DNA from 3 places in the Streptomyces sp. NPDC090741 genome. Region 2 is predicted to be linked to each of the others. Evidence: riboswitches for the same ligand, from Rfam matches in the RefSeq annotation. Region 2 holds a riboswitch; each other region holds the start of a gene.
What was found. Region 2 has a riboswitch for cyclic di-AMP ahead of ACIQU4_RS12510 (transglycosylase family protein). Riboswitches for the same ligand answer to the same signal wherever they lie in the genome.
Positions count from the first base shown of each region.

Region 1: it holds a riboswitch for cyclic di-AMP, as region 2 does, so the genes downstream of both, ACIQU4_RS10770 (peptidoglycan DD-metalloendopeptidase family protein) here and ACIQU4_RS12510 (transglycosylase family protein) in region 2, are expected to answer to the same signal.
Region 3: it holds a riboswitch for cyclic di-AMP, as region 2 does, so the genes downstream of both, ACIQU4_RS33660 (M23 family metallopeptidase) here and ACIQU4_RS12510 (transglycosylase family protein) in region 2, are expected to answer to the same signal.

Region 1 covers NZ_JBIVXF010000003.1:255,459-265,907, forward strand. The annotation lists gene hpnH (adenosyl-hopene transferase HpnH) at 1-985, shown strand, start outside; gene ACIQU4_RS10760 (aspartate aminotransferase family protein) at 982-2,364, shown strand; gene ACIQU4_RS10765 (tyrosine-protein phosphatase) at 2,393-3,211, opposite strand; cyclic di-AMP (ydaO/yuaA leader) riboswitch at 3,490-3,698, shown strand; gene ACIQU4_RS10770 (peptidoglycan DD-metalloendopeptidase family protein) at 3,703-4,713, shown strand; gene ACIQU4_RS10775 (SGNH/GDSL hydrolase family protein) at 4,880-5,665, shown strand; gene ACIQU4_RS10780 (MBL fold metallo-hydrolase) at 5,861-7,060, shown strand; gene ACIQU4_RS10785 (ATP-binding protein) at 7,301-9,229, shown strand; gene ACIQU4_RS10790 (roadblock/LC7 domain-containing protein) at 9,265-9,693, shown strand; gene ACIQU4_RS10795 (DUF742 domain-containing protein) at 9,717-10,106, shown strand; gene ACIQU4_RS10800 (GTP-binding protein) at 10,084-10,449, shown strand, end outside.
Region 2 covers NZ_JBIVXF010000004.1:82,960-93,408, reverse strand. The annotation lists gene ACIQU4_RS12540 (YfhO family protein) at 1-2,274, opposite strand, end outside; gene ACIQU4_RS12535 (SurA N-terminal domain-containing protein) at 2,467-3,093, shown strand; gene ACIQU4_RS12530 (nucleoside triphosphate pyrophosphohydrolase) at 3,155-4,141, shown strand; gene ACIQU4_RS12525 (globin domain-containing protein) at 4,154-5,359, opposite strand; gene ACIQU4_RS12520 (cytochrome P450) at 5,481-6,764, shown strand; gene ACIQU4_RS12515 (transglycosylase family protein) at 6,867-7,907, shown strand; cyclic di-AMP (ydaO/yuaA leader) riboswitch at 8,190-8,360, shown strand; gene ACIQU4_RS12510 (transglycosylase family protein) at 8,363-9,058, shown strand; gene eno (phosphopyruvate hydratase) at 9,380-10,449, shown strand, end outside.
Region 3 covers NZ_JBIVXF010000016.1:148,225-158,673, forward strand. The annotation lists gene ACIQU4_RS33635 (CobW family GTP-binding protein) at 1-503, shown strand, start outside; gene ACIQU4_RS33640 (restriction endonuclease) at 517-2,616, opposite strand; gene ACIQU4_RS33645 (DNA topoisomerase (ATP-hydrolyzing) subunit A) at 2,717-5,173, opposite strand; gene ACIQU4_RS33650 (M16 family metallopeptidase) at 5,425-6,783, shown strand; gene ACIQU4_RS33655 (M16 family metallopeptidase) at 6,804-8,171, shown strand; cyclic di-AMP (ydaO/yuaA leader) riboswitch at 8,356-8,515, shown strand; gene ACIQU4_RS33660 (M23 family metallopeptidase) at 8,528-9,322, shown strand; gene ACIQU4_RS33665 (GntR family transcriptional regulator) at 9,479-10,144, shown strand; gene ACIQU4_RS33670 (HPr family phosphocarrier protein) at 10,338-10,449, opposite strand, start outside.

The DNA of each region.
Region 1 (10,449 bases), on a different contig from region 2:
TCTCGAACAGAAGCTCCGCAAGCGTGAGAAGTTCCCGCTGATCGTCGAGCTGGAACCGCTCTACGCCTGCAATCTGGCGTGCGAGGGGTGTGGGAAGATCCAGCACCCGGCGGGCGTGCTCAAGCAGCGCATGCCGGTGGCCCAGGCGGTCGGCGCCGTCCTGGAGTCCGGCGCGCCGATGGTGTCCATCGCGGGCGGAGAGCCCCTGATGCACCCGCAGATCGACGAGATCGTCCGGCAGTTGGTGGCAAAGCGGAAGTACGTGTTCCTGTGCACCAACGCGATGCTGCTGCGCAAGAAGATCGAGAAGTTCACCCCGTCCCCGTACTTCGCCTTCGCGGTGCACATCGACGGACTGCGCGAACGCCACGACGAGTCCGTGGCCAAGGAAGGCGTCTTCGACGAGGCGGTCGCCGCCATCAAGGAGGCGAAGAAGCGCGGGTTCCGGGTCACCACCAACTCCACCTTCTTCAACACCGACACCCCGCAGACGATCATCGAGGTGCTCAACTACCTCAATGACGACCTCAAGGTCGACGAAATGATGATCTCGCCCGCCTACGCCTACGAAAAGGCCCCCGACCAGGAGCACTTCCTGGGGGTCGAGCAGACCCGGGAACTCTTCAAGAAGGCGTTCGCGGGCGGAAACCGGCGGCGCTGGCGGCTCAACCACTCCCCGCTGTTCCTGGACTTCCTGGAGGGCAAGGTGGATTTCCCCTGCACCGCCTGGGCCATTCCGAATTACTCCCTCTTCGGCTGGCAGCGCCCCTGCTATCTGATGAGCGACGGGTACGTGCCCACCTACCGGGAACTGATCGAGGAAACCGACTGGAGCAAGTACGGGCGCGGAAAGGACCCGCGCTGCGCGAACTGCATGGCGCACTGCGGCTACGAGCCCACCGCCGTCCTCGCCACCATGGGCTCCCTCAAGGAATCCCTGCGCGCCGCCCGCGAGACGGTCTCGGGGAACCGGGAGAAGCCGTGACCGGCTTCGACCTCCCCGCCCTGCTGGACGAGCGGGGCGGGGAACGGTACGAGCTCCACGCGCGCCACCTCAACCACCAGCTGCCCCGGATGCTGCACACGATCGGCTTCGACAAGGTCTACGTCCGGGCCGAGGGCGCGCACTTCTGGGACGCCGAGGGCAACGACTACCTGGACATGCTGGCCGGGTTCGGCGTGATGGGCCTGGGCCGGCACCACCCGGTGGTCCGCCGGGCCCTGCACGACGTCCTGGACGCGCAGCTGGCCGATCTGACCCGCTTCGACTGCCAGCCGCTGCCCGGGCTGCTGGCGGAGAAGCTGCTCTCGTACAGCCCGCACCTGGACCGGGTCTTCTTCGGCAACAGCGGCACCGAGGCGGTGGAGACGGCCCTCAAGTTCGCCCGGTACGCGACGGGGCGGACGAGGGTCCTCTACTGCGACCACGCCTTCCACGGGCTGACCACGGGCTCGCTGTCGGTCAACGGGGAGGGCGGCTTCCGGGACGGCTTCGCGCCGCTGCTGCCCGATACGAAGATCCCCCTCGGGGACCTGGCCGCCCTGGAGCGGGAGCTGAAGCGGGGCGACGTCGCCGCCTTCGTCGTCGAGCCGATCCAGGGCAAGGGCGTGCTCGCGGCCCCGCCCGGATTCCTGCGCGCGGCGCAGGAGCTGCTGCACCGGCACAAGGCCCTGCTGATCGCGGACGAGGTGCAGACGGGCCTCGGCCGGACCGGCGATTTCTACGCGTACCAGCACGAGCCGGGCGTGGAGCCGGACCTGGTGTGCGTGGCCAAGGCCCTTTCGGGCGGCTACGTGCCGGTGGGCGCGACCCTGGGCAAGGACTGGATCTTCAAACGCGTCTACTCGTCCATGGACCGGGTGCTGGTGCACTCCGCCAGCTTCGGCTCCAACGCGCAGGCGATGGCGGCCGGGCTGGCGGTGCTCTCCGTCATGGAGGACGAGTCGGTGGTCGCGAACGCGCGCGCGATGGGCGACCTGCTGCGCGGGCGGCTCGCCGCGCTCGTGGACGAGTACGAGCTGCTCCACGAGGTGCGCGGGCGCGGCCTGATGATCGGAATCGAGTTCGGGCGGCCGTCCTCGCTCGGGCTGCGCAGCCGGTGGGCCATGCTCCAGGCGGCCCGCAAGGGGCTCTTCGCGCAGATGGTGGTGGTGCCGCTGCTGCAGAAGCACCGGATCCTGACACAGGTGTCGGGCGACCATCTGGAGGTCATCAAGCTCATCCCGCCGCTGATCGTGGACGAGGGGGACGTCGACCGGTTCGTCGGGGCCTTCCGCGAGGTCATGGACGAGGCGCACGGCGGGGGCGCCCTGATGTGGGACTTCGGCAGGACGCTGGTGAAGCAGGCCGTCGGCGGCGGCTGACGGCCCGCTCCCCTTCGAGGGGGCCGGCTCAGTCGAGCAGCCGGTCCCGCAGCCGGCCGAGGGTCTCGGGCGTGAGTCCGAGGCCCTCGTCGAGGTACCGGTCGACCCCGCCCCAGTGCCCGTCGATGGCGTCGAAGGCGGCCGTCAGGTACTCGGCGCGGGCGTCGAAGAGCGGCGAGAGCAGCTCCATCACCTCGGGGGAGCGGGCCTCGGGCGCTTCGCTGCCGCGGCGCACCCGGTAGCGGCGGTGCGGGGCGTTGGACTCCAGGTAGTCCGCCACGATCGCCTCGCGCTCGACGCCCAGCGCGAGCAGGGTGACGGCGATCGACAGGCCGGCCCGGTCCTTGCCGGCCGCGCAGTGCATGAGCGCCGGAACGCTGTCTTCGGCGAGGGCGTGCACGACCCGGCTGTGCTCGGCGGTGCGGTTCTCGATCATCGCGCGGTACGAGTTGGCCATCCGCTCGGCGGCCTTCCCCTCGCCGAGGAGTCCGCGGAGCTGTTCGACGCCGCCGTCGCGGACCATCTTCCAGAACTCCTTGCCGTCGGCCGGATCCGACAGCGGGATGTTGACGTTCCGTACTCCGGGGAGCTCGACGTCGGGCCCCTCCAGGGCGTGGTCGGCGGCGTTGCGGAAGTCGAAGACGGTGTGCAGGCCGAGCGATGTGAGGAATTCTGTATCGGTTTCGGTGGCATGTGCCAGATGTCCGCTACGGAATAGTTTTCCCGGCTTGACCCTCCGCCCGTCGGTGGTCGGGAGGCCGCCCACGTCACGGAAGTTGCGCACTTCCGCGAGCTCGGGCTCCGGTACGGGCTCCGTCCGCGGGGGCCGGGGTATCTGCTGGGTCACGGGAACTCCTCCGCATCGTCGCGATCTGTCCGAATTACACTACTTGGGGCCAACTTGCCATAACCGGAGGCGAGATCGGGCGCGGCCCCGTGAGCCAGATCATACGGTGACCGTGAGTGCCTGATCGTCGAAGCGGAACGCCCCGGCCGGGGCGGTTGTTGGCGCCGGGGAATTGACGGAGGGTGACCGGAATTCCGGCGGATTCGGGCTTCTGTGAATCCGTCAGGAAATTCGTGGCTTGTTCGGTGCGGCTCAACTCGATTACCTTCGCGATCGATCCGGATGGACCGCCGAATCCTGCCGCCGTCCGGAAACCGCACCCGACTATTCACGCGCGCGGCAGGAGCGGGGGAACCAGGTAGGCCGCTGTTCCCGATCATTCGTATCGGAGCAGCTCGGGGTGAAGCCGTTCATGTTCTGTTCATGTACGGCCGGACATCTCCAGTCCGAACCCGACAGCTCACCTCGCAGGCGACGGAGAGGAATTCGCCATGCCTGCAAAGGGTAAGCACCGACGTCCCAAGTCCCGTTCCATGGCGCGCGGCTTCGCCGTCGCGGGCACCGGCGGTGCGGCCCTCGCGCTGCCGCTGCTGGGCGCCGCCGGCGCCCACGCGGCGGGCGCCCCGGCCGCCGCACCCGCAGCGGCTCCCGTGCAGGCACCGCGGCTTCCGGCGGCGCTCCAGGCCGCGCCCGCCGCCGCCGAGCAGGGCTCGCCGGCCGCTTCGGCCGTCTACACGGTCGTGCCGGGTGACTACCTCTCCAAGATCGCCCAGGACCGCCACCTCTCGGGCGGCTGGCAGCGGCTGTACGCCGACAACCGCGAGGCCGTCGGCGCCGACCCCTCGCTGATCCACCCCGGGTTGAGGCTGACCCTGACCCTCGGCGCGAAGGGCGAGGCGGCCCCGGCTCCCGCGGAGAAGGCGGCCCCGGCCCCGGCCCCGGCGAAGAAGTCCTCGGACTCGGGTGCGGACGCGGCCCCGGACTCCAAGGGCTCCGCGGATGCCAAGGGCTCCGCGGACGCCGCGCCGGCCCCCGCCGCCGCGCCCGCCAAGAAGAGCACCGCCGCCAAGTCCGCCGCCGGTGCGGTCAGCGCCGCCGGCTTCGTCGCCCCCGTCGGCGGTGGCGGGATATCCACCCAGTACAAGACCCCCGGCGCCATGTGGTCCAGCGGCTACCACACCGGTGTCGACTTCATCGCGAGCTCCGGCACCACCGTCCGCGCCGTCGGCGCGGGCACCGTCGTCTCCGCCGGCTGGGGCGGCGCGTACGGCAACGAGGTCGTCATCCGGCACACGGACGGCAAGTACTCCCAGTACGGCCACCTGTCCCAGCTCTCCGTCTCGGTCGGCCAGAGCGTCACCGGCGGCCAGACCATCGGCCTCTCCGGCTCCACCGGCAACTCGACCGGCCCGCACCTGCACTTCGAGATCCGCACCGGGCCGTCCTACGGCTCGGACATCGACCCGCTGGCCTACCTCCGCTCGAAGGGTGTGAGCATCTGACGGCTCCCGCCGTCGGAGAGGCAGCCGGACACGTGAGGCCGGGACCCGAGGGGGGTTCCGGCCTCACGCGCTGTTATTCCGTACCGACCGGGTGGTATAGATCACGGTCCGTCAACCCCTGCCTACGGTGGCGTAGGTCACGTGCCGGGGTGAAAGATGTGTCCTCGTGGCAGCGACGAAGACGACACTCAAGACCATCGGCTCGTACGCGGCGATCGGGGACAGCTTCACCGAGGGTGTGGGGGACCCGGGGCCCGGGGAGACCTTTCTCGGCTGGGCGGACCGGCTGGCCGTACTCCTGGCCGATCAGCGCGAGGAAAACGAATTCCGGTACGCGAACCTGGCCGTGCGGGGGCGCCTCCTCGACCAGATCGTGGCCGAACAGGTCCCAAGGGCCAAGGAGCTCGCACCCGACCTGGTGAGCTTCTGCGCGGGCGGCAACGACATCATCCGGCCCGGCAGTGACCCGGACGACGTGGCGGAGCGGTTCGAGGCGGCGGTCGCCGACCTCACCGGAGCCGTCGGGCAGGTCATGATCACCACGGGCTTCGACACCCGCGGCGTTCCGGTCCTCAAGCACCTCCGGGGCAAGGTGGCGACGTACAGCGCGCACGTGCGCGCCATCGCCGACCGCTACGACTGCCCGGTGCTCGACCTCTGGTCGCTGAAGTCCGTACAGGACCGGCGGGCTTGGGACGACGACCGGCTGCACCTGTCGCCCGAGGGACACACCCGGGTCGCGCTGCGCGCCGCCCAGGTGCTGGGGCTGGAGGTGCCGGCCGATCCCGACCAGCCGTGGCCGCCGCAGCAGCCGCGCGGCTCGGTGGACGTGACCCGGGACAACATCCAGTGGGCACGCGAGTACCTGGTGCCCTGGATCGGGCGGCGGCTGCGCGGGGAGTCCTCCGGGGACCACGTGGAGGCGAAGCGTCCGGACCTGCTGCCGTTGTAGGGCGGCGGGGCGGCGGGGCGGACGCGAGGGGGAAGGGGACGGAGGAGGGGAAGGGACGGGAGTGGAGGGAAGGGGGAGGGCGCGAGAACGCAGGCGCGCGGCGGAATCCTTCGGGACCGGTGCGCGTTGGCATGGTGGTAGACCGGTATTCCGTACGGCCTCACAACCATCCGCCCCACCCTCCCAGGAGGCGCTTTGACCGGCTCCCGTCCCCTGCGTCCTCGGCTGCGCGCCCTGAGGCCCGAAGCCTTCGGCGCGGATCCGTCCGGCGCCCGCCTGGAGCGGATCCGGCGCTCGCCGAACTTCGCCGACGGCGTCTTCCAGAACCCGGTCGGGGCCCGGACCAGGCCCTCGGGCTCCATGATGGAGTTCGCCAAGATCTACTTCCACAAGGAGCAGCGGACCCGGCGCAACCCGGGTGCGCCGATCCCGGTGTACCCGACGACGCTCGCCGAGCTGGCGAAACCGCCGGTGAGCGGGTTGCGCCTGACCTGGATGGGGCACTCGGGCGTGCTCGCGGAGATCGACGGGCGGCGGGTGCTGTTCGACCCCGTGTGGGGTGAGCGGTGCTCTCCGTTCCCGTTCGCCGGGCCCAAGCGGCTGCACCCCGTCCCCGTACCGCTGGCCTCGCTGGGGCCGGTCGACGCCGTGGTGATCTCGCACGACCACTACGACCACCTCGACCTGCCGACCATCAAGGAACTGGCCGGGACGGACACCGTCTTCGCCGTGCCGCTCGGCGTCGGCGCCCACCTGGAGCGCTGGGGCGTGTCGCCGGACCGGCTGCGCGAGCTCGACTGGAACGAGGCCACCGAGATCGCGGGGCTCTCGCTGACGGCGACCCCGGCGCGGCACTTCTGCGGGCGCGGCCTGCGCAACCAGCAGAACACCCTGTGGGCCTCGTGGGTGGTCGCGGGCGACGAGCACCGCATCTTCCACAGCGGTGACACGGGGTACTTCCCCGGGTTCGCGGAGATCGGCGCCGCGCACGGCCCCTTCGACGCCACGATGATCCAGATCGGTGCGTACTCGGAGTACTGGCCCGACATCCACATGACCCCCGAGGAGGGCATGCAGGCCCACCTCGACCTCCAGGGCGGGATCCCGCACGGCACGATGCTGCCGATCCACTGGGGCACCTTCAACCTGGCGCTGCACCCGTGGGACGAGCCGGGCGAGGGCACCGTGGCCGCCTCCGAGGCCACCGGGGCGGCCATCGCGCTGCCGATCCCGGGCCAGCCGTTCGAGCCGGGCGACGCGGGCGCCCCGAGCGAGCCGTGGTGGCGCCCGTTCGTGGCCTCGGCCCCGCCCGCCCCGGCGACGCCGTCCCGCCCGGTCGCGACGACCCGGCCCCCGGCCGCGGCGCACGAGGAACCGGAGGCCGTCGGCTCGTAGGGGGTGCTTCCGGCGCTGGGGGGTGTGCGTCTCGTACGGTCCTTGCAGAACGTGCGCCCCCGGCGGATTCGGGCTGTCGTACGAGCGCTCCATCGGGAGCGGGAAGCACCCCGGCGAAGTTCCCCAACTGGCTGTCAGGGGCGGGATCGTGCGGTCTAGCGTGGGTATCCGGTGATCAACACCGTGATCCACACCGGGCCCCGGAACCCTGGGGGCCCGGGCCCCACGTAGAGGACGCCGATGTCCGGACTCCGCGCCGCCCGCCACGCCCCGTCGAGATACGCCGTCACCGGTCCCGGCCGGCAGATACGGCCCCAGCTGGTCCGCACCGCCCTGCTGCCCACGCTCGCCGCCGGGCTCAGCGGCGCCGCCGCGGTGATCTTCACGCTGCAGCTCGGCGGGGGCGCGGGGGCGCGGGACGCACGGCTCTGGCCGATCCTGGCGGGCTGCGCCCTGCTCGTCATCGGCGCGCTGGCCGCCGCCCTGCTCGGAGCCCAGCGTTCCGCCAAGGCCGTCCGGGATCGCTGCGAGGCCCTGCGCCGCTCCAGCGTGCGCGGACGCCAGGAGCTGCGGACCGCCGCCGAGCGGCTGGAACGGGGTGAGCCCCCGGTCCGCCCGGTCCGCGGCGGACCGACGGCGCCGCCGCCCGGCACCGACCCGGCCCGCGTCGACGAGTTCTGGCTGCTCTCCCAGGAGCTGCGCGGCGCCCGCGAACACGCGCACACGACCCTCGTACGGCTGGCCGGCCCGGCCGCGCCGTCCGACAGCGACCGCAAGGTCGAGGTCTTCGTCAACCTCGCGCGCCGGCTCCAGTCCCTCGTGCACCGGGAGATCTCGCTGCTCGACGAGCTGGAGGACACGGTCGAGGATCCCGACCTCCTCAAGGAGCTCTTCCACGTCGACCACCTCGCCACCCGGATCCGCCGCCACGCCGAGAACCTGGCCGTGCTCGGTGGCGCCGCCTCCCGGCGCCAGTGGACCCGGCCCATCGACCTGAGCGAGGTGCTGCGCTCCTCCGTCGCGGAGGTCGAGCAGTACACGCGGGTCAAGGTGGTGCCCCCGGCGGGCGGCACCGTACGCGGCCATGCCGTCGCCGACGTCGTGCACCTGCTGGCCGAACTGGTCGAGAACGCCACGGTGTTCTCCGCCCCCGACACCGACGTGGTGGTGCGCGCCGAGCGGGTCACCGCCGGCATCGCCGTCGAGGTGGAGGACCGCGGGCTGGGCATGCCGACCGCGGAGCAGCACCGGATGAACGCCCTGCTCGTCGACCCCGACCAGATCAGCGTCCGGCACCTGCTGGCGGACGGGCGGATCGGCCTGTTCGTGGTGTCGGCGCTGGCCCGGAGGCACGGGATCGCCGTCGAGCTCAAGTCCAACATCTACGGCGGCGTGCTCGCGGTGCTGGTGCTGCCGCAGGAGCTGCTGGGGGCGGAGGCGCCGAGCGCCGCAGATGCGCTCGGGGGCTCCCGGGCCACGTCGTGGGGGACCGGGGACGGGGGCGCCGGCCTGCCTCCTCTGGAGCCCGTACGGGTGGCCGTGCCGCAGCCGCCACAGCCGAAGCCGCGGCCGCAGTCGAAGCCGAAGCCGGAACCGCGGCCGGAACCACCGCTTCGACGGGAGCCGGAGCCGGCGGCACCGACCTGGGCGGCGCCGCCCGCGCCGCGCCCGCAGACGCGTACGCGGCCGAGGTCGGCGTGGCACGAGACGGATCGCCGGGAGCCGAGGGAGGCGCCGGCCGTCGAGACGACCCTGGACCTGGGCCTCGACCTGGGGCTGGACGTGACCTCGCCGGGCCGGGCCCCGGACCGGACCCCGGGCGCGACTCCGGGCGCGACTCCGGGCGCGACTCCGGGCGGGGGAGCGGCCGTACGGTGGCCCGCGCGGCCGGTCGTACAGGAGCCGGCACCTCCGGTGCCCGCGCCCGCCCCCGCACCCGTGCCGGTGGCCCCGCCGACCATGGCGGTGGTCTCCGTACCGGCCGCCCGGACGGATCCCGACCGGCCGGCCCTGCCCCGCCGCCGGGCCCAGCACCACCTCGTCCCGCAGCTGCGGGACGCCCCCGCCCCGCGGCCGGCCGACACACCCGAACAACCCGTGCACGACCCGGGCCTGATGGCCGCCTTCCAACGGGGCTTCGGCCTCGCCCAGTCGGAGAACCAGCCATGACCCCGACCTCTCACCTCAGCAAGGAGCGCACCACCATGGGCGGCGAAGCGGCGACGAAGACCAGCCGGCTCTCGGACCTCGACTGGCTGCTCAGCGGCCTGGTCCAGCGGGTCCCCTACACGCGCAGCGCGGTCCTCCTCACCGCCGACGGCCTCGTCACCTGCGTCCACGGCCTCGACAACGACAGCGCCGACCACCTGGCGGCCCTGGCCTCCGGGCTCTACTCGCTCGGGCGGAGCGCCGGATCCCGCTTCGGGGACGGCGCGGAGGTCCGGCAGGTGGTGGTCGAGCTCGACACCGCGATCGTGTTCGTGTCGGCCGCCGGGGCGGGCACCTGCCTCGCGGTCCTGGCCGACCGGGAAGCCGATGCGGGCGTACTCGGCTACGAGATGGCGATGCTGGTCAAGAGCGTCCGACCGTACCTCGCGGCCCCGCCGCGGCGGCCCGTCGGCGACCCGGAGTGATGTGCGCCCGCGTCACGTACGGCATGGGGGCTGCGCGGGACACGCCCTGGCTCGACGATTCGGCGGGCCGGGTGATGCGCCCGTACACCGCCAGCGGCGGGCGGACCCGCCCGACCGCCGCACTCGACCTGCTGTCCCTGGTGACCGCGACGGGGGTGCGGCCGCGCGGCCCGCTCGGCGCGGAGCACACGCTGGCGCTGCGCCTGTGCGCGGGCTCCGCGGCCGTCACCGTCGCCGAGGTGGCCGGACAGCTGCGGCTGCCGGCGGTGGTGGTGAAGGTGCTGCTGTCCGACCTGATGGAATACGGGGCCGTCACGGCGCAGGCGCCGCGGTTCCCGGGTGGCGGATACGTCGCCGCCGACGACCAGAACCTGCTCCGGGCGGTGCTCGATGGCCTACGCCGACGACTGTGACACCCGCCTCGCCCCTGCCCTGCCCGCGACGCTGAAGATCCTGGTCGCGGGAGGGTTCGGGGCGGGCAAGACGACCTTCGTGGGCGCGGTGAGCGAGATCGAGCCGCTGTGCACGGAGGAGCTGCTCAGCGGGCTGAGCGAGGGCCCCGACCCGCTCGACGGGGTCGAGGCGAAGACGTCGACGACCGTCGCGCTCGACTTCGGCCGGATCACCCTGGACGAGCGGCACGTCCTGTACCTCTTCGGTACGCCGGGGCAGCAGCGCTTCTGGTTCCTGTGGGAGGAGCTGTGCGCGGGTGCGCTCGGCGCGGTGGTGCTCGCGGACACGCGCCGCCTCGCCGAC
Region 2 (10,449 bases):
GCCCGGGGGGCGGAAGGAGCAGGAGACGGTGGTCGTGGCGGGGGTCAGCGGGACGGAGACCAGACCCAGGTAGGGCGTGGCGGGCCGGCCGTTGCAGGTCCAGCCCGCGATCGCCGGGGAGGAGAGGACCGCCGTTCCCGTGGTGCCCGCCGGGACGGTGGCGCCGACGGTCGAGGAGCCGACCCGCAGCGCCGTCGGCGCCGACGCCCGCAGGGCGGCCACCGCCGGGTCCAGGCGGGCGCGGTCCAGGCAGGACAGGGCCCAGCGCGGCGGCGCGGGAGCGTCGAAGACCAGCACCGAGGAGGCTCCCCGGGAGGCGCCCAGCGGCTGGAGGGCCGCCCGGTTGCGCGGGGCGTTGCCGTTCAGCCGGAAGGCGCGGCCGTCCGCGAGGCGGGCCGTCGCGTTGTACTCCGGGGCCCACAGGTAGGCCTCGGTGCCCGCGCGGCACACCCCGGGTGCGACGGGGTCCTCGTACACCTTGGCGCCCAGCAGCAGCTCCTGGTTGGCGAACGGGGGCCCGTCGGCCGCGCCGTACGAGGGCACGGGCCCGGGCTGGCGGAGCGTGACCAGCGGCGGGACGTCCTGCGCGCGGCCGATCGTGCCGTCGGGCTGCAGGCGGGCGCCGACCGCGAAGACCGCGTCCGTCACCGGGTTGTCGATGCTCTGCACGTTGCGCCCGCGCGAGGTCCAGCCCGCACCGAGGGCCACCATCGTCCGCGTGAACACGTCCGGGGTGTGGCTGCTGTAGTACGCGCCGCCCTCCCCGCCCAGCAGCAGCGGATCGTTGCCCGTCAGCGCCGGCCGGCTCGGGTCCGTGCGGTACGCGGGCCAGCCCTGGGCGCCGGCCAGCGCCTCGGAGCGGGCCGTGTGCGCCGTGCCCCACGAGGGGTAGTCGTCCAGCCCGCCCAGCTTGCCCTTGTGTCCGAACGCCGTCGTCGCGGCCGCCTGCCCGATCAGTACGAGCGCCAGCACCCCGGCCGCCGGGAGGACCAGCCGGCGGTGGCGCAGGGACCACCAGGCCCCCGCCGCCAGCGCCAGGCCGCCGCAGAACAGCCCGAAGCCCCACGCCGTCGCCAGCGTGCTGCCGCCGGCCGCCACGGCCGCCGCGGCCAGCACCGCCGCCCCCGCCGCCAGCGCCCGCGGCTTCGGCAGCCCGGCCGCCAGCCCGGTCCACGCGGCGATCACGGCCACCCCGGCCAGCACGAACGTCTGCCGGTACGGGCTCCCGTTCGGGGTCGCGAAGACGTGCCAGGCCAGATGCGTGGGCGTCCACTGGAAGGAGACCAGCACGGCCGCGGTCAGCCCCGCCCACCACAGGCGGGTGCGCAGCGGCACGGCCCCGTGGAACGGCAGGGCCGCCACCAGCAGCAGTGTCCCCGTGCCCACGAACAGCGCCGGCGAGGAGAAGGAGTACGTCGCGGGCAGGATCCGCGCGAACAGGTCCGGCCAGGACACCGGGTCGAACTGCCGCGTCCACCCCGGGTACGCCTGCTTCGAGCTCAGGAAGAGCGGCACCAGCACCGGCGCGGACACCGCGATGCCCAGCAGGGTCGTTCCGGCACCGCGTACGAGGACCGGCAGCCGCCCCCGTACGCCCTCGCGCGTCAGCACCACCCGTACCAGGAGCACCAGCGCCGCGCCCAGCGTCGCCATGTACGCCGTGTAGAAGTTCGCCGTCCAGCAGAGCGCCACCACGAGGACGGCGGCGGCGAGCCGGCGCCCCCGCAGCGCCCATTCACCCGTCAGACACAGGAGCGGGAACGCGATCAGCCCGTCCAGCCACATCGGGTTGTACGAGGCCTCGATCACCGACCAGCCGCACAGCGCGTACGAGGCCCCCAGCAGGCCCGCCGCCCACCAAGGCCCGCTGCGCTGCGTGCGCAGCAGCCAGGCCATCGCCGCCGCGGCCGCGGCCATCTTCAGCACGGTGACCACGTACACCGCGAGGTCGATGTCCTCGCGCGGGAAGAGGCCGACGAGCACCGCGAAGGGGCTGGAGAGGTACGTGCCGAAGTCGGGCAGGAAACTCGTGCCGAAGCCGGACTGCCAGTTGAACAGCAGCCCGCCCTCCGCCCGCCCGTGCAGGAGGTCCCACAGGTGTGCGTGGAAGGGGACGAACTGGTTGCCGAGGTCGTTGATGCTGCGGTGGCGGTGTCCGTACGGGAACACGCGGGCGACCGCGTCCCCGGCACAGACGGCCACCACCGTGATCAGGGCGGCGAGGGCCGAGCCGCGCAGGCTCAGGCGGCGCGGCGAGCGGTGCGGTGTCGACATGGTGGGCCGACCTTGGCACCGCCGGTCGACCACAGGGTGGACACGGAATGACGGTGACATCAACAGACGCGTACCCCAACACCCCGGGAATCGTTGGTCGAAGCAGTGGCTCGGATCGGCTCGACTGCATACCATCGATCACCGCACGGCCCTTGTGCACCGACGCACAATCTCCCGGCCCTGGAGGCTCCTTTGCACCGTCGCACTGCGCTCTCCGTCTCCGCCGCCCTGCTCGTGGCGGCCCCCCTGCTGACCGCCTGTTCGGGCCAGGCCCGGCCCGGCACCGCGGCCGTCGTCGGCGGCGAACGCATCACCACCTCCGCGCTCCAGGCCCAGGTGAACGATGTCCGCGCGGCGCAGAACGAAGCCGGGTCCACCGCCGCCCAGCTGATCCAGTCCTCGCCCGGCCTGGAGCGCGTCAAGCTCAACAAGATGATCCAGACCGTCGTGCTGGAGCGCGCCGCCGAGGACGCGGGCGTGAGCGTCGGCGAGAAGGAGGTCCAGGACTTCCGCAAGGCCCAGCTGGAGAAGGCGGGCGGAACGGAGAAGCTGGCCGCGGCGGCCCTGGAGCAGGCCCAGCTGGCGCCCGGGCAGCTCGACGCCGACGCCCGCTTCAAGCTGCTGCGCGACAAGCTCTTCGACCACTACGGCAGCCAGGACAAGGCCGTCGGGAAGCTCGCGTCCGCCGCGAAGACCCTGCACATCGAGGTGAACCCGCGCTACGGCGTCTGGGACGCGCAGCAGATCGTGCTCGGCGACCAGGACACCCCCTGGATCGTCCAGCGCACCCGGCCCGAGCAGGCCCCCGCCGGAGCCTGAGCCGCCCGTGCGGAGGTAGGTTCGGAGGGTGACCGACCACTCCGCCGAACCCGCCCCCGCCGTGCCCGCCCCGGCCGGACCCGCCGACGCCACGGCCGCCGGCCGGATCGTCCTGCTGACCGCGAGCCACCGGGTCGCCCCCGGCCTGCTGTCCTGGCCGGCCTGGCAGACCCTGCGCGCCGCGGACCGGGTGCTGTGCGCCGACCCGGGCCACCCGCAGCTGCCGTACCTGCGCGAGGCGGGCGTCGAGGTCGCGCACGAGGCCCCGGACGCGCACGCACTGGTCGAGGCCTGTGCCGGCGGCCGCACGGTCGTGGTGATCCCGTCCGGCGAAGGCGACCGGCGGCTCACCGACGGACTGGCCCGGCTGGCCGGCTCCGGCCGCGTCGACATGCCCGACCTCGAACTGCTGCCCGGCTCGTACGACCTGCCCGGCGCCCGCCTGCTCGACCTCGTGCAGGTGATGGACCGGGTCCGCCGCGAATGTCCCTGGACCTCGCGCCAGACCCACGAGGCGCTGGTCAAGTACGCCACGGAGGAGGCGTACGAACTCGTCGAGGCCATCGAGGACGGGGACCGGGAGGCGCTGCGCGAGGAGCTCGGCGACGTACTGCTGCAGGTGGTCTTCCACGCACGGATCGCCGAGGAGCATCCCGACGAGCCGTTCTCCATCGACGACGTGGCCGGCGGCCTCGTCGAGAAGCTGATCCACCGGCACCCGCACGTCTTCGGGGACGCGGACGCGCAGACCCCGGAGGACGTCAGCGCGCACTGGCAGCGCACCAAGGCGGTCGAGAAGCAGCGGGAGTCGGTCACCGACGGGATCCCGCTGGGCCAGCCCGGACTCGCGCTCGCGGCCAAGCTCGCCGGCCGGGTCCGCGCGGGCGGCCTGGCCGTGGAACTGCCCCGCGGCGAGGGCATCGGGTACGAGCTGCTGGAACTGGCCGCGCGCGCCGAGGCGGCGGGCATCGACCCCGAGACCGCGCTGCGCGCGGCGGCCCGCACCTACCGGGACGCGATCCGGGCCGCCGAGGGCGTCGGCGCGTAACCCGCGGCGGGACTACCGGGGGGCGCGGCCCGACGGGTTGTGCCAGTGCGGCTCGGGGCGGCCGAGGAACCACTCGCCGAAGCCCAGGGGCCGGCCGCCCGGACCGTGGCCGGTGCCGGCGGCGGGCACGGTGTCGTGGAAGATCCGGCCCGGCGGGGCGCCGAGCTCCTTCAGCACGTGCACGGTCTGCTCGACGAACGGCGCCGGCCCGCTGAGGTAGACGTCCTGCTCGGGCCACATGGCCCGGTGGCCGAGCGCGGTCGCCAGCCGCCCGGTGGCCTGGTTGCGGTGCTGCCCGGGGGCGGGCGTGATGTAGGTGACGCCGAGCCAGCCGAAGGCGGCGGCGTACTCGTCGATCAGCGGGCGGTCGTACAGGTACGCGGCGTCCCGGGCGACGACGAAGAGCCGTACGTCCTGATCGGGAGGCTGCCCGGCGAGCTCCTCCACCATGGCCCGGATCGGCGCCCAGCCGGTGCCCGCGGCGATCAGGCTGACCGGCCGGTCGGCGCGGCGCAGCGTCAGCTGCCCGCCGGCCGCGCCGAGCCGCAGCATCTCGCCGGGCCGGGCCTCGCGGACCAGGGCGCTGCTGAGCCGGCCGTCCTCGATACGGCTGACGTGCAGGTCGAGGGTGCCGTCCGGGCGCGGGGCGTTTCCGATGGAGTACGTGCGCCAGGTCCTCGGGATCCGTTCGCTGCTCACGCTCGCGTACTGGCCGGGGAGGTGGGGGAAGGGGGCGTGCGGGCGCAGGGTCAGTACCCCTATGTCCTGCCCGTACTGGAGGTGGCGCACGATCTCGGCCTCCCACCACGGCGGGTCCTCGCTCGCGGCGGCCCCGGCCATCATGGCGTCGGCGATCACCTGGTACGCCTCGGACCAGGCCTTCTCCACGGTCGGCGTCCAGGACTCGCCACAGGTCCGGGCGAGCGCGGCGAGCAGGCTGGCGCCGAGGGCCGCGTAGTGCTCGGGGCCGGCGAGGAACTTGCGGTGGTCGCGGCCGAGGTCGTGGAGATAGGGGAGCAGGCTGTCGTCGTCGAGGTGGGCGATCACGTGGGTCAGCGCGGCGAAGATCCGGTCGCGCTGGCGTTCCATGTCCTCGGCGGAGGCCGGGAAGAGCTCACGGATCCCGGGGTTGTGCCAGAAGAGGTGGGAGTAGAAGTACTTGACCGCGTGCTCGGCCCTTCTCTCCACCACCGCGAAGCTGCTCTTCAAGATCCTCACATCCACAAAACCGAAAGTAGGAACGCCGGGGAACGGGAGGTCAAGCGATGGCGGATCTACGGACAGCCGCGGCGAACCACCCATATGGGATGGCGGCGGGCCCGCGGGATACGGTCAGCGGGTGCATGAGCCGACCTCCGCAGCCTCCGCAGCCCCCGAAGACAGCACTCCTCCCCAGGGTCCGACCCTGTTCGACTGGGAGTTCGCGACCGATCCGTACCCGGCGTACGCCTGGCTGCGCGAGCACTCCCCGGTGCACCGCACCAAGCTCCCGAGCGGGGTCGAGGCCTGGCTGGTCACCCGGTACGCCGACGCCCGCCAGGCCCTCGCCGACCAGCGGCTCAGCAAGAACCCGGCACACCACGCGGAGCCGGCGCACGCCAAGGGCAAGACCGGGATCCCGGGGGAGCGCAAGGCGGAGCTGATGACGCACCTGCTCAACATCGACCCGCCGGACCACACACGGCTGCGGCGGCTGGTGTCGAAGGCGTTCACCCCGCGCAGGGTGGCCGAGTTCACCCCGCGGGTGCAGGAGCTGACCGACCACCTCATCGAGCAGTTCGCGAGCAGGGGGGAAGCGGACCTCATCCACGAGTTCGCCTTCCCGCTCCCCATCTACGCCATCTGCGAGATGCTCGGCGTACCGCGCGAGGACCAGGACGACTTCCGCGACTGGGCCGGGATGATGATCCGGCACGGCGGCGGCCCGCGCGGCGGGGTCGCCCGCTCCGTGAAGCAGATGCGGACCTATCTCGGTGAACTCATCCACCGTAAACGGGATGATCTGGGCAATGACCTGATTTCGGACCTGATCCGCGCGAGCGACCACGGTGATCACCTGGCCGAGGCCGAGGCCACGGCGATGGCCTTTATCTTGCTGTTCGCCGGATTTGAGACGACCGTCAACCTCATCGGCAACGGCGTCCACTCCCTCTTCATGAACCCCGGTCAGCGCGCCCGCCTCCAGGACTCCCTCGCCGCCGGCGAGAGCGGCCTGCTGGAGACCGGCATCGAGGAACTGCTGCGCTACGACGGGCCCGTGGAGCTGGCCACCTGGCGGTTCGCCACCGAGCCGCTGACCCTCGGCGGCCAGGACGTCGCCGCCGGCGATCCGGTGCTCGTCGTCCTCGCCGCGGCCGACCGGGACCCCGAGCGGTTCGCCGATCCGGACACCCTCGACCTCTCCCGCACAGACAACCAGCACCTCGGATACGGGCACGGCATCCACTACTGCCTGGGTGCTCCGCTCGCGCGACTTGAGGGACAGACGGCGCTTGCGACTTTGCTGACGCGTCTGCCGGATCTGGAACTCGCTGTTCCGCCCAACGACCTTCGCTGGCGCGGGGGTCTGATCATGCGTGGCCTGCGCACTCTTCCCGTCAAGTTCACACCCCGAAACCCCTGAACGCGCCCTGACCGTAAGTCAGCCCCCGTCAAGAGTTGTTACTCGCGTGCTAAGACGGCTAGGTTCTGCCGTTACCCAGCCGTTATGCGAAAGGTGCAGCTCATGCGTTCCGGGAACGGCCGCCACAGACGCCCCCGCCAGGTACCCGCGATAGTCGTCACCGCCGGGGTCACCGGTTCCGCGTTGGCCCTGCCGCTGTTCGCCGCCACCGGCGCGAGCGCAGCAGACACCTCCACGTGGGACAAGGTCGCCGAGTGCGAGAGTGGCGGCTCCTGGAGCGCCAACTCCGGCAGCGGGTCCTACGGCGGACTTTCGTTCACGCAGGAACAGTGGAGCGCCTCGGGCGGCCTCGAGTTCGCCGAGCGCCCCGACCTCGCGAGCCGCTCACAGCAGATCGCCGTCGCCGAGCGCGTGCTGGGCACCCAGGGCGCCAAGGCCTTCGGGCACTGCTCGGACTCGGCCGGACTGACCCAGCAGGGCCCCGCGGCGGCCGTGGACCCGGGCCTGCCCGGCACGCTCGGCCCGATCACCCCGAGCGCCTCGCGCCCCGACCACTCGGTCCCGGCCGGCGGCTCCGGTGCGAAGGCGCGGGACTTCGGGGCCCCGACCCCGGCTCCGGCCCCGGACTTCACGCTTCCGCCGGCGCCGCTCGCGCCGAACAGCGGACTGCCCGTCATGCCCGACCCGGACGCGCCGTCCACCTCGCCGAGCGCCCCGGTGCTCCCGGGCGACCCGACGGCGACCCCGGGCACCCCGACGGCGCCCGCCGACCCGACGGCCCCGGGGAGCCCCACCACGCCCGGGAGCCCGACGGACCCGACCGCTCCGGTCAACCCGGCCGACCCGACCGCCCCTGCCGCCCCCTCGGCCCCGGGCCTCCCGGGCGCCACCACCGACCCGGCCGGCATCCCGGACCCCTCCGGCACCGGCAAGCACCGCGGTACGCCCGCTCTTGAGGTGCCCGTCAAGTCTGACGCGGCGTCGGACCCCTCGTACACGGTCCAGGCGGGCGACAGTCTGGCCACCATCGCGTCTGCCAAGGGGGTCAAGGGCGGCTGGAACGCGCTCTACCAGGCCAACGAGCAGGTCATCGGCAAGGACGCCAACCTGATCAAGCCCGGTCAGAATCTGGATCTAAGCTAGAAATAGCGGCACTTCGGACACCCGGAAAAGGGTGAATGTCCGTTATCTGCAAGTGAGACATGTGTCTCTTCCGGTCAACTGGCGTGTCCCGCCTGGAGCCTTCCGCAAACCCCGTCCTCACCTGCGCAAACGCCCGTGAGGGGGGCGCAAGTAGGGGCCCTTTCTCCCCGGTGTTCCTCGTTGAACATCGGGGAGAGACCTGTCTACCTTCTGAGTCGCCCGCCACCGCGGGCTCCTTCGACCGCATCGCCGAATCCTGCCGGCGGACGGGGGGAACAGTCGTCGCGTCAAGCGCCGAAGGCAGGAGCGGGGGAACCAAGGTAGGCGCCGGGAGCGGCCGTTGAGAGACGGCCGGGGAACCGGCTAGGGGTTAAGTCGTGCGCCAGTCGCACGGCCGGGCACTCATCAGCCCGAACCCGACAGCTCACCTCGTAGGCGTCGGTGAGGAGAACTCCATGCTGATTTCCGGCAAGGGCAAGCACCGCCGCGCCTCCAAGGCCGCTCGCATCGTCACGCTCGCCGGTGTCGCCGGTGTCGCCGTCGCCGCCCCCCTGATGGCGGCCGGCTCGGCCTCCGCCGCCACCGCCGGCGAGTGGGACCGCGTCGCGCAGTGCGAGGCCGGCGGCAACTGGTCCATCAACACGGGCAACGGCTACTACGGCGGCCTGCAGTTCTCGTCCTCCACGTGGGCCGCGTACGGCGGCAAGGCGTACGCCGCGCAGGCCAACCAGGCCTCCAAGTCGCAGCAGATAGCCATCGCGGAGAAGGTCCTCAAGGGCCAGGGCAAGGGCGCGTGGCCGTCCTGCGGCGTCGGCCTCTCCAACTCCTCTTACACCGGTGGTGGTACGACCGACACCCCGAAGAAGACGGAGACGAAGACCGAGACCAAGAAGACCCAGCCGAAGAAGACCGAGCCGAAGAAGGAGACGAAGCGCGAGACCCCCGCCCCGGTCACCCGCTCCGAGCGCTCCGAGACCCCGGCGCCGAAGACCGGCAACGGCTCGTACGAGGTCAAGTCCGGCGACACCCTGGGCACCATCGCCGAGGCCAACGGCGTCAAGGGCGGCTGGGAGAAGCTCTTCGAGCTCAACAAGGACATCGTCTCGGACGCCGACCTGATCTTCCCGGGTCAGATGCTGAAGCTCAGCTGAATCCTGCAGTAACAACCGCGGCCGCCCGTGCGGCGCCGCGGCAGCCCGACCGCCCGGCGCGTCTTCCCCTCACGCGCCGGGCGGCGGCGTTTCCCGGGTCCCGGACCGGCCCAGGACCGGCTCATGACCGGCCCCGGCCTGCTCCGATGTGCCGGTGAGTGAGAGCCCTATGTCCCGGAAGGCGGGTATTCGGGCCCTTTTTCGTCCCAGGAGGCGGGCGGTCGGCCGGCCGAGTGCCCGGAGCCGGTTAGGCTCTAGTCGGCGGGGCCGTCCCACGGCCCGACATGCCACCGCACACCCAGCGTCACATCCCAGAAGGAGATGCTCGTGCCGTCCATCGACGTCGTCGTAGCCCGGGAAATCCTGGACTCCCGAGGCAACCCCACGGTCGAGGTCGAGGTGGGCCTCGACGATGGCAGCACCGGCCGTGCTGCAGTTCCGTCCGGCGCCTCCACCGGTGCCTTCGAGGCCATTGAGCTCCGCGACGGTGACCCCAACCGCTACATGGGCAAGGGTGTCGAGAAGGCCGTCCTCGCGGTCATCGAGCAGATCGGCCCGGAGCTCGTCGGCTACGACGCCACCGAGCAGCGCCTGATCGACCAGGCCATGTTCGACCTGGACGCCACCGACAACAAGGGCTCGCTCGGCGCCAACGCCATCCTCGGCGTGTCCCTCGCCGTCGCGCACGCCGCGGCCGAGGCCTCGGACCTCCCGCTCTTCCGCTACCTCGGCGGCCCGAACGCGCACCTGCTGCCCGTTCCGATGATGAACATCCTGAACGGCGGGTCGCACGCCGACTCCAACGTGGACATCCAGGAGTTCATGATCGCCCCGATCGGCGCGGAGTCCTTCTCCGAGGCGCTGCGCTGGGGTGCCGAGGTCTACCACACCCTCAAGAAGGTCCTGCACACCAAGGGCCTCTCCACCGGCCTGGGCGACGAGGGCGGCTTCGCCCCGAACCTGGAGTCCAACCGCGCCGCGCTCGACCTCATCGTCGAGGCCATCAAGCAGGCCGGCTACACCCCGGGCAAGGACATCGCGCTCGCGCTCGACGTCGCCGCGTCCGAGTTCTACAAGGACGGCAAGTACGAGTTCGAGGGCCAGTCCCGCTCGGCCGCCGAGATGACCGAGTACTACGAGGAGCTCGTCTCCGCGTACCCGCTCGTCTCCATCGAGGACCCGCTGTACGAGGACGACTGGGCCGGCTGGAAGGTCATCACCGACCGCCTCGGCGCCAAGGTCCAGATCGTCGGCGACGACCTCTTCGTCACCAACCCGGAGCGCCTGGCCCGCGGTATCGAGGAGGGCTCCGCGAACGCCCTGCTCGTGAAGGTGAACCAGATCGGTTCGCTGACCGAGACCCTCGACGCCGTCGAGATGGCCCAGCGCAA
Region 3 (10,449 bases), on a different contig from region 2:
ACCACACCGGGCATGCCCACACGGTCTACGAGAGTACGGAGTTCGTGTCCGAGCAGGCCCTGAACCCGCGCCGGTTCATCGACTTCCTCGACCGCCGTCCGGCCGGGCTGTACCGGATCAAGGGCTACGTCCACTTCGGCGTCCCCGGCCACGAGGAGCGCTACGAGGTCCACGCCGTCGGACGCTTCCTCCGCTTCGTGCCGGGCCCCTGGGGCCGCGGGGAGCCGCGCCGGAGCCAACTGGTCCTGATCGGCGCCGGTACGGACGGCCCCGCCCTGCTCCGAGAGCTGGAGGCCTGCCGCGAACCGGCCCCGCAGCACGCGCCGCCGGAGAGCATGTGGGGCGTCCTGCGCTACGTCGACCGCCCGGCGCAGCCGGACGCGGAGCCCGAGCCGGAGCCCGAGCCGTACGGGGCCGACTCGTACGGGCCCGACTCGTACGGCGATCCCGATTCGTACGGCGATCCCGACTCGGACTCCGACCGGGACCCCGAAGAGCCGTAGGCCGCGGTCGCCGTCAGGCGACCTCGACTCCGTACTCGCTCAGCAGGTCCTCCAGACCGCCGCGGTAGCCCTTGCCCCCGATCACGAAGTCCCAGTCGCCGTTGGAGCGGCGCCGGAAGGAGCCGAGGACCAGCGCGGTCTCCCCGGCGCGCCCGTCGGAGACGTCCAGCCGGCCGAGTTCCCCGCCACCCGCGGACAGCAGGCGGATGTGGGCGTCGGTGAACCCGGCGAGGTCGGCGTGCGGATCGACCTCCGGGTCGATCGCGGCCACGAGGACCAGCCGGTCGGCGGGCTCGGGCAGGGCGTCGAAGGAGACCTCCAGCGCCGCCTTGTCGGGTGCCGCGTGCGCGCGGGCCCGGACCGAACCGTCCGGGGTCCGCGGGTTGTTGAAGAACACGAAGTGCTCCTCGCTCAGCACCCGGTTGCCCGTGCAGACGAGGGCGCACACGTCCAGCGCGACGGACCCCGACCAGGACATGCCGAGCACGTTGTGGTCCGCCGAAGGGGCGGCGGGCTCCGGTTCGGGCGCGCGCCGCGCCGGACCGCCGCCGAGCCGCCCGCGCAGTCCGTACTGGTGCAGCAGCTCGACGAGATCCGCCCCGGGAACCAACTCCAGCGGCTTGCCGTTGGCAAAGGTGTACGACCCGGGCCCGAAGGACGCGGTGGTGACGAGCACCCCCTTGTTCGCCCCCTTGTCCTGGACCGTGCCGTACAGATCGCGCACGGCCGTCGGCGGCACCGTGTTCCGGTAGCGCTTGACCTGCACCACGATCCGCCCGCCCCGGATCGGCGCCGGGTCCAGCGCCTCCACGTCCACCCCGCCGTCGCCCGACCGCTGCGTGGTCACCGCCTCCATGCCCATCGCCCGGAACAACTCGGCGACCAGGTTCTCGAAGGCGATCGGATCCATTACGAAGAGGTCCGGCTCGTCCTCGTCCGCGTCGTCCGCGTCGCCCGCCTCCCCGCCGTGGCTGACGATCCCTCCGCCCACCTCGTCCGGCCGGCGCCCGGGGCGCACCGCCGTCAGCTGGTCGGGCCGCGTCGACAACTGCCCGCCCAATCCCGAGACCAGACAGTCCACGGCGCTGACCTGCTCCAGGCGCAGCCCCGCGAACGCGCTCCGCGCCGCCGGCACCGTGGACAGGACGAACCGCGCCTCCTGCCCCGTCGCCGGATCGTGGCAGTCCACGAACCCGTTGACCACGACCGAGTCCAGTACGCCGAACTCGTCCGCCGCGTACAGCTCGCGCACCACCAGCAGCATGCACTGCGCCAGCAGGTCGCGGTACAGCGCCCGACGCTCCGTCACCGGGCGGGGCTTCACCCTGTCCTGGTCCGTGCTCGGCAGGTACTGCACCGACCTGGCCTCCGGCACCACCGCGTACCCGGGGAGCTCCCAGTCCAGCACCAGCTGGCGCGCCGCCGGGTCGTAGGCGGCCGTGACCTGCCTCGGCAGCGCCTCGGGCCAGGCCGCCGAGGCGTACAGGGCCGCCGAGAAGTACTCCACCGCCGCCTCCGCGTCGCCCGTGCGCAGGGCGGCGGCCAGCTCGGTGAGGCCGCTGTTGTGCGCCCGTACCCCGGCGAGCTGCTCGGCTGCCCACCGGTCGTACTGCTGCCGGTACGCGGCCAGCTGCTGCTGCCGCTGCGCCTCCGCGGCGCTCGCGGCCTGCCAGGCCTCGGTGTACCGGGCGTGGGCCTCCCGCTCCGCCTGCGCCCGGTGGCTGGATCCGAGCGTCCAGCCGCTGCTCTGCTGCTGGAACTGGTCGATGCGCGGCATCGGCACCGGATGCGCCAGGGCCCCGGGGTGGAAGGGTTCCAGCTGCTCGGGCCGGGCCAGGGCGGATATCCGGAACGCCGGTGCCCGGCAGCCCGCGGCCAGCAGGCCCCTGAGGGCATCGACCTCGGCGTCGATCTGCGCGGTCCGCCGCAGGGCCTCGGCCTCGCGGTACTGCCGGTGGCTGCGGTTCGCGTCGCGTTCGTGGGTCCGCTGCCGGTCCCGTTCGTACGCCAGCAGCCGGCGCTCGGCCTCCCGCTGCTGGATCACCTGCGTCTGCTGCTGCCGGCGCTGGGCCTCGGCCCAGTCCCCGATCAATCCGCCCGACCGACGACTCATCAGCTGTGTACTCCCCCCACCAACACCCAGAGGGAAAACACTAGTCGGCATTCGGGTGGTACGTCCCCCCGGTCGCACCACCCGAACGCCGCCGTACGTCCTACAGCGCGCCCCCCGCCAGAGCGGCGACGACCGCGGGCAGCGCGGCCCCCGATCCGTCGCGGCGCGGGTCCACGGGCGGCAGTTCGGCCGGGCTGCCGTTCGCCGCGGCCGCGCGGACCGGCGCGTTGCCGGCCCAGGCCAGGACCAGCAGGTCCTCGCCCTTCAGGAACCGCTGGCAGCGCACGCCGCCGGTGGCCCGGCCCTTGCGCGGGTACTGGTCGAACGGGGTGAGCTTCCCGGACAGCACCGAGTCGTCCAGCGTCCCGTGCGAGCTCGCCACCGTGAACACCACGGCGGCGCGCGCCGGGTCCACCGCCGAGAAGTGGATCACCTTGGCGTTGTCGGAGAGCTTGATGCCCGCCATACCGCCCGCCGGGCGGCCCTGCGGGCGCACCTGGCCCGCCGGATAGCGCAGCAACTGGGCGTCGTCGGTGAGGAAGACCAGGTCCTCCTCGCCCGTGCGCAGTTCGACCGCGCCGACGATCCGGTCGCCCTCCTTGAGGGTGATGACCTCCAGCTCGTCCTTGTTCGCCGGGTAGTCCGGTACGACGCGCTTGACCACGCCCTGCTCGGTACCCAGGGCCAGGCCCTGCGAGGACTCGTCCAGCGAGGTCAGGCAGATCACCTTCTCGTCCGCCTCCAGCCCGGAGAGGAACTCCGAGACCGGGGCGCCGCCCGCCAGGTTCGGCGCGGCGTGGGTGTCCGGCAGCTGCGGCAGGTCGATCACCGCGAGCCGCAGCAGCCGCCCGTACGAGGTGACCACGCCGACGTCGGCCCGGGCGGTCGCGGCCACCTGCGAGACGATCAGGTCGTGCTTCGCGCGGGACCCGCCCTCCTCCTCCGCGAGCGGTTCGCCGTTGGCGGTGCGCGCCAGCAGGCCCGTCGAGGACAGCAGGACCCGGCACGGGTCGTCCGCGACCTCCAGCGGAACCGCGGCGATCGCCGTGCCCGCCGACTCCAGCAGGACCGTACGGCGCTCGGTGCCGAACTTCTTCGCGACCGCGGCCAGTTCCGTGGAGACCAGCTTGCGCAGCTCCGTGTCGGAATCCAGGATCCCGGTCAGCTCGTCGATCTCGCCCGTCAGCCGGTCGCGCTCGGACTCCAGCTCGATCCGGTCGAAGCGGGTGAGCCGGCGCAGCGGGGTGTCGAGGATGTACTGGGTCTGGATCTCGCTCAGCGAGAAGCGCTCGATCAGCCGCTCCTTCGCCTGCGCCGAGTTGTCGCTGTCCCGGATGATCCGGATGACCTCGTCGATGTCGACCAGGGCCACCAGCAGGCCCTCGACCAGGTGCAGCCGGTCGCGCCGCTTGGTGCGGCGGAACTCGCTGCGCCGCCGCACGACCTCGAAGCGGTGGTCGAGGTAGACCTCCAGCAGCTCCTTGAGGCCCAGGGTCAGCGGCTGGCCGTCGACCAGCGCGACGTTGTTGATGCCGAAGGACTCCTCCATCGGCGTCAGCTTGTACAGCTGCTCCAGGACGGCCTCCGGGTGGAAGCCGTTCTTGATCTCGATGACCAGGCGCAGGCCGTGCGAGCGGTCGGTGAGGTCCTTGACGTCCGCGATGCCCTGGAGCTTCTTGGAGCCGACCAGGTCCTTGATCTTCGCGATGACCTTCTCGGGGCCGACCGTGAAGGGCAGTTCCGTGACGACCAGGCCCTTGCGGCGCGCCGTCACGTTCTCCACGGCCACCGTCGCGCGGATCTTGAAAGTGCCGCGGCCGTTCTCGTAGGCGTCCTTGATGCCCGCGAGGCCCACGATCCGGCCGCCCGTGGGCAGGTCCGGACCCGGCACGAAGCGCATCAGCGCCTCCAGGTCCGCCTGCGGGTAGCGGATCAGGTGGCGGGCGGCCGCGATGACCTCGCCCAGGTTGTGCGGGGGCATGTTGGTGGCCATGCCGACCGCGATCCCGGAGGCGCCGTTGACCAGCAGGTTCGGGTACGCCGCGGGCAGCGCGACCGGTTCCTGCTCCTGGCCGTCGTAGTTGGCGGTGAAGTCGACGGTGTCCTCGTCGATCGACTCCGTCATCAGTGACGTGGCGTCCGCCATCTTGCACTCGGTGTAACGCATAGCGGCCGGCGGGTCGTCGTTGCCGAGCGAACCGAAGTTGCCGTGGCCGTCGACCAGCGGCAGCCGCATCGAGAAGGGCTGGGCCATGCGCACGAGGGCGTCGTAGATCGACGCGTCTCCGTGAGGGTGCAGCTTGCCCATGACCTCGCCGACGACGCGGGCGCACTTCACATAGCCGCGGTCGGGGCGCAGGCCCATCTCGTTCATCTGGTAGACGATGCGCCGGTGCACCGGCTTCATGCCGTCCCGGGCGTCGGGCAGGGCGCGGGAGTAGATCACCGAGTACGCGTACTCGAGGAAGGAGCCCTGCATTTCGTCGACGACGTCGATGTCGAGGATCTTCTCCTCGAAATCCTCCGGCGGCGGGGTCTTCGTGCTGCGGCGGGCCATCGCTGCGCGGCTCCTTAACCAAGAAAGAAAGTGTTCTGGGGGTCTGGCGGCTGGTCTGATCGGCGTTGACGGGGTTGTCGCGGACCATTGTGGCCCGAGGCACCGACAACGCCGACTCCGACCCTGGGGTCACCCCCGGACGGAGGCGTGGGTGAGTGTGAGTCGGGAACTTCTCCGGTCCCCGACGCGCTTGCATACAGTGGCAGGTCTGACGGAAAAATCTGCATCGCGATCGAAGGGACCACATGCCCATGGGTCACACGGCCACAGCCCAGGCCGGCTCCGGCGGCCTGACAGCGACCGAGCACCGGCTGGCCAACGGCCTGCGCGTGGTGCTCTCCGAGGATCACCTGACCCCGGTCGCCGCGGTCTGCCTCTGGTACGACGTCGGCTCGCGCCACGAAGTCAAGGGGCGGACCGGCCTGGCTCACCTCTTCGAGCACCTGATGTTCCAGGGCTCGGCGAGCGTACCCGGCAACGGGCACTTCGAGCTGGTCCAGGGGGCCGGCGGTTCGCTCAACGGCACCACCAGCTTCGAGCGCACCAACTACTTCGAGACCATGCCGACCCACCAGCTGGAGCTCGCGCTCTGGCTGGAAGCCGACCGGATGGGCTCGCTGCTGGCCGCCCTGGACGACGAGTCCATGGAGAACCAGCGCGACGTCGTCAAGAACGAGCGCCGCCAGCGGTACGACAACGTCCCGTACGGCACGGCCTTCGAGAAGCTGACCGCCCTCGCCTACCCCGAGGGCCACCCGTACCACCACACCCCGATCGGCTCCATGGCCGACCTGGACGCGGCCTCCCTGGAGGACGCCCGCGCCTTCTTCCGTACGTACTACGCGCCCAACAACGCGGTGCTGTCGGTCGTCGGCGACATCGACCCCGAGCAGACGCTCGCCTGGGTCGAGAAGTACTTCGGCACCATCCCCGGGCACGACGGCAAGCAGCCGCCGCGCGACGGCTCGCTGCCCGAGATCATGGGCAGCGAGCTGCGCGAGGAGATCGTCGAGGAGGTCCCGGCCCGTGCGCTGATGGCCGCCTACCGGCTCCCGCACGACGGCACCCGCGAGTGCGACGCCGCCGACGTGGCACTGACCGTGCTGGGCGGAGGCGAGTCCTCCCGGCTGCACAACCGCCTGGTACGCCGCGACCAGAGCGCCGTCGCGGCCGGCTTCGGCATGCTGCGGCTCGCCGGTGCGCCCTCGCTGGGCTGGCTGGACGTGAAGACCTCCAGCGGCGTCGAGGTGCCCGCCATCGAGGCGGCCGTCGACGAGGAGCTCGCGCGGTTCGCCGCCGAGGGCCCGACCGCCGAGGAGATGGAGCGCGCCCAGGCGCAGCTGGAGCGCGAGTGGCTGGACCGGCTGAGCACGGTGGCCGGGCGCGCCGACGAACTGTGCCGCTTCGCGGTCCTGTTCGGCGACCCGCAGCTGGCGCTCAGCGCGGTCGGGCGCGTCCTCGACATCACCGCCGAGGAGGTGCAGGCCGTGGCCGCGGCCCGACTGCGCCCCGACAACCGCGCGGTGCTGGTGTACGAGCCGCTCCCGGCAGAAGCCGGCGAGAACGGTGAGAGCGACGAGAACGACGAGAACGAAGGGGCGGAGCAGTGAGCGACACCGCAGCCGTCACGATGACCTTCCACCCGCAGCCCCAGGCCGGCCAGGCCCGGCCGTGGGCCTTCCCGGCCCCCGAGCGCGGCTCGCTGCCCAACGGCCTGACCGTGCTGCGCTGCCACCGGCCCGGCCAGCAGGTCGTCGCCGTCGAGGTCAACCTCGCCGCCCCGCTGGACGCCGAGCCCCAGGGCCTGGACGGCGTGGCGACCATCATGGCCCGCGCACTGTCCGAGGGCACCGACAAGCACTCCGCCGAGGAGTTCGCGGCCGAGCTGGAGCGCTGCGGCGCCACGCTCGACGCGCACGCCGACCACCCGGGCCTGCGGGTCTCCCTGGAGGTCCCGGCCTCCCGGCTGGCCAAGGCGCTGGGCCTGCTCGCCGAGGCGCTGCGCGCACCCGCCTTCGCCGAAAGCGAGGTCGACCGGCTGGTGCGCAACCGGCTCGACGAGATCCCGCACGAGCTGGCCAACCCGCAGCGCCGGGCCGCCAAGGAGCTCTCCAGGCAGCTCTTCCCGCCGACCCTGCGGATGTCCCGGCCGCGCCAGGGCACCGAGGAGACGGTCGCCCGGATCGACTCCGCGGCCGTACGCGCCTTCTACGAGGCCCACGTACGCCCCGCCACCGCCACCGCGGTGGTCGTCGGCGACCTGACCGGGATCGACCTGGACGCCGTCCTGGGGGACACCCTGGGCACCTGGACCGGCAACTCCGCCGAGCCCCTCCCGGTCCCGCCGGTCACCGCCGACGACACCGGCCGCGTGGTCATCGTGGACCGGCCCGGCGCGGTCCAGACGCAGCTGCTCATCGGCCGGATCGGGCCGGACCGGCACGAACGGGTCTGGGCGGCGCAGGTGCTCGGCACGTACTGCCTGGGCGGCACCCTCACCTCGCGCCTGGACAAGGTGCTGCGCGAGGAGAAGGGCTACACGTACGGCGTGCGCGCCTTCGGCCAGGTGCTGCGCTCCACGGCCGACGGCAAGGGCGCCTCGATGCTCGCCATCAGCGGCTCGGTGGACACCCCCAACACCGGCCCGGCGCTCGACGACCTCTGGAAGGTGCTCCGCACCCTCGCGGAGGGCGGCCTGACCGACGCCGAACGGGACGTGGCGGTGCAGAACTTGGTGGGCGTGGCCCCGCTGAAGTTCGAGACGGCCGCGGCCGTCGCCGGCACGCTCGCCGACCAGGTCGAGCAGGAGCTTCCGGACGACTACCAGGCGCAGTTGTACGCGCAGCTGGCCCAAACGGGCACGGTGGAGGCGACTTCGGCCGTCCTGGCCGCCTTCCCGGTGGACCGCCTGGTCACGGTCCTGGTGGGCGACGCCGCGCAGATCGAGGAGCCGGTGCGGGCGCTCGGGATCGGTGAGGTCACCGTCGTCACCAACTGACGGACATTCCAAGGGGCTCCGGCGGCTTGTCCGCCGGGGCCCCTTTTGTCTGTTTCGTGAAGAGGTTGCTCGTATGGGGTGTGGCGTATGCAACAAAAACGCGTGTCTGTTTGGCGATTGACTGATGATCCGCCTAGCGTCGGCCGTGCTGTCCGTCAGTTGTACGCGCCGCATCCGCGGCACCGGGCAGCGATCGCCGAGTCCCCGTCAGGCGCGAGCCTGGGGAGCCGGGGACCCACATGTGTCCCTGGGGTGAATCGGACCGCCTCGTCAGAGGGGGCCCGTAGGAGACCTTCCTGCTCCGAACCCGTCAGCTAACCCGGTAGGCGAGAAGGAAGGAAAGGATCAGCCCCTTCATGGCGTTTGGCAGTCGTGCCGCCGGTAAGCACCGTGGTTCCAGTCGTCTGAGCCGCAAGACAGCCGGTTACGCCGGCATAGCCGCCCTCGCCACCACCGGTGTCGTCGGCTCCCTCGCAGGCCCGGCGTTCGCCGCGTCGGACATGGCCCCCTCCATGGAGGACACCGGCCTGAACGCCGTCGTGACGGCCGAGGACCTCCCGGGCCAGATCGAGGCCCAGGCCGACGCCCAGGAGCACGCGGCCGAGGCCGCGGCCCTCAAGGCGAAGGCGGAGGCCGACGCGAAGGCGCGCGCCGCCGAGGCCAAGCAGAAGGCCGAGGAGAAGGCGAAGGCCGAGCGCGACGCCGCCGAGCGTGCCGCCCGCGAGGAGGAGCGCAAGCGCCTCAACACCTTCGTCGCCCCCGTCGACGAGTCCTACATCAGCACCCAGTGGCACGCGGGCGGCGGCATGTGGTCCTCCGGCAGCCACACCGGCATCGACTTCCACGCGGCCTCCGGCACCACGGTGCACGCGGTGGGCATCGGCACCGTGGTCGAGGCCGGCTGGGGCGGCGCGTACGGCAACAACATCGTCATCAAGCACGCCGACGGCACGTACACGCAGTACGGCCACATGTCCTCGCTGAGCGTCTCCGTCGGCGACCAGGTCACCGCCGGCCAGCAGATCGGCCTGTCGGGTTCCACCGGCAACTCCAGCGGCCCGCACCTGCACTTCGAGGCCCGCACCGGCGCCCAGTACGGCTCGGACATCGACCCGGTCGCGTACCTGCGCCAGCACGGCGTCAGCGTCTGACCCGCAGCACTTCACCGAAGGCCCCGGCTCTCCGAGCCGGGGCCTTCGTGTTGGCCGTAAATATCTGCCATTCCCGCCCGCGCTCGGAATTTATCGCCCGGTGCAATAGAGTCCCCTTACGGCAGTCGGCAGTCGGAAATAGGCGGAGGTCCGGACTTGCGTATTCCTGCGCACGCGGTATGCACGGCAATCCGCGAAGACATCGTCTCCGGGGTCTTCGAGCCCGGCGCCCGGCTGACGGAGGAACTGCTGGCCCGCCGGTACGGGGTCTCCCGCGTCCCCGTCCGCGAGGCGCTGCGGACCCTGGAGTCCGAGGGCTTCGTCACCACCCGGCGGCACGCGGGCGCCTGCGTCGCCGAGCCCACCGAGCAGGAGGCGGCCGACCTCCTGGAGCTGCGGCTGCTGCTGGAGCCGCTGGCGGCCGCGCGCGCCGCCCGGCGGCGTACCGAGGGCCACCTCAAGGTGCTGCGCGGGCTGGTCAGGCTCGGCCAGGAGCGGGCCAGGCGGGGCCAGGGGGAGGACCTGCGGTCCCTGGGCGGCTGGTTCCACGAGACCCTCGCCCAGGCCTCCGGCAGCCCGGGGCTGATCGTGCTGCTCACGCAGATGCGGCACAAGGTCGCCTGGATGTACGCCGTGGAGGCGCCGGCCCGGCCGGTGGACTCCTGGGCGGAGCACGGCGCGATCGTGGACGCGGTCGCCCGCGGGGACGCCGAGCGGGCCCGGGCGCTGACCGCGATCCACGCGGACCGCGCGGTCGGGGCGCACCGGCTGCGGGTGAGGACTTCGCAACATGCCGTAAACACGGCGAGCGGTCCGCATTAACAAAAGCCGCGTATTAAAGAGTGAAGGCTGCGGCTGAATTCGCGCGGTATAGGCTCTCGTCCTGCGCGCATGTGGTGAATTCCCGAAAAGGCTCGCCCGGCTCCGGCAGAGCGAACAGAACGAAGAAGCCGCGGCCACCGGATTACCGGTGGTGGCCGCGGCTTCTTCGTGTGCTCGGGGTGAACCCGAAGGGTCAGACGGTCTCGGGGAGCTCGTCGAGGCCCTCGGCGACCAGCTTCGCGAGGCGGTCCAGCGCCACCTCGGCGCCCTCGGCGTCGGACGCCAGGATGATCTCCTCGCCGCCC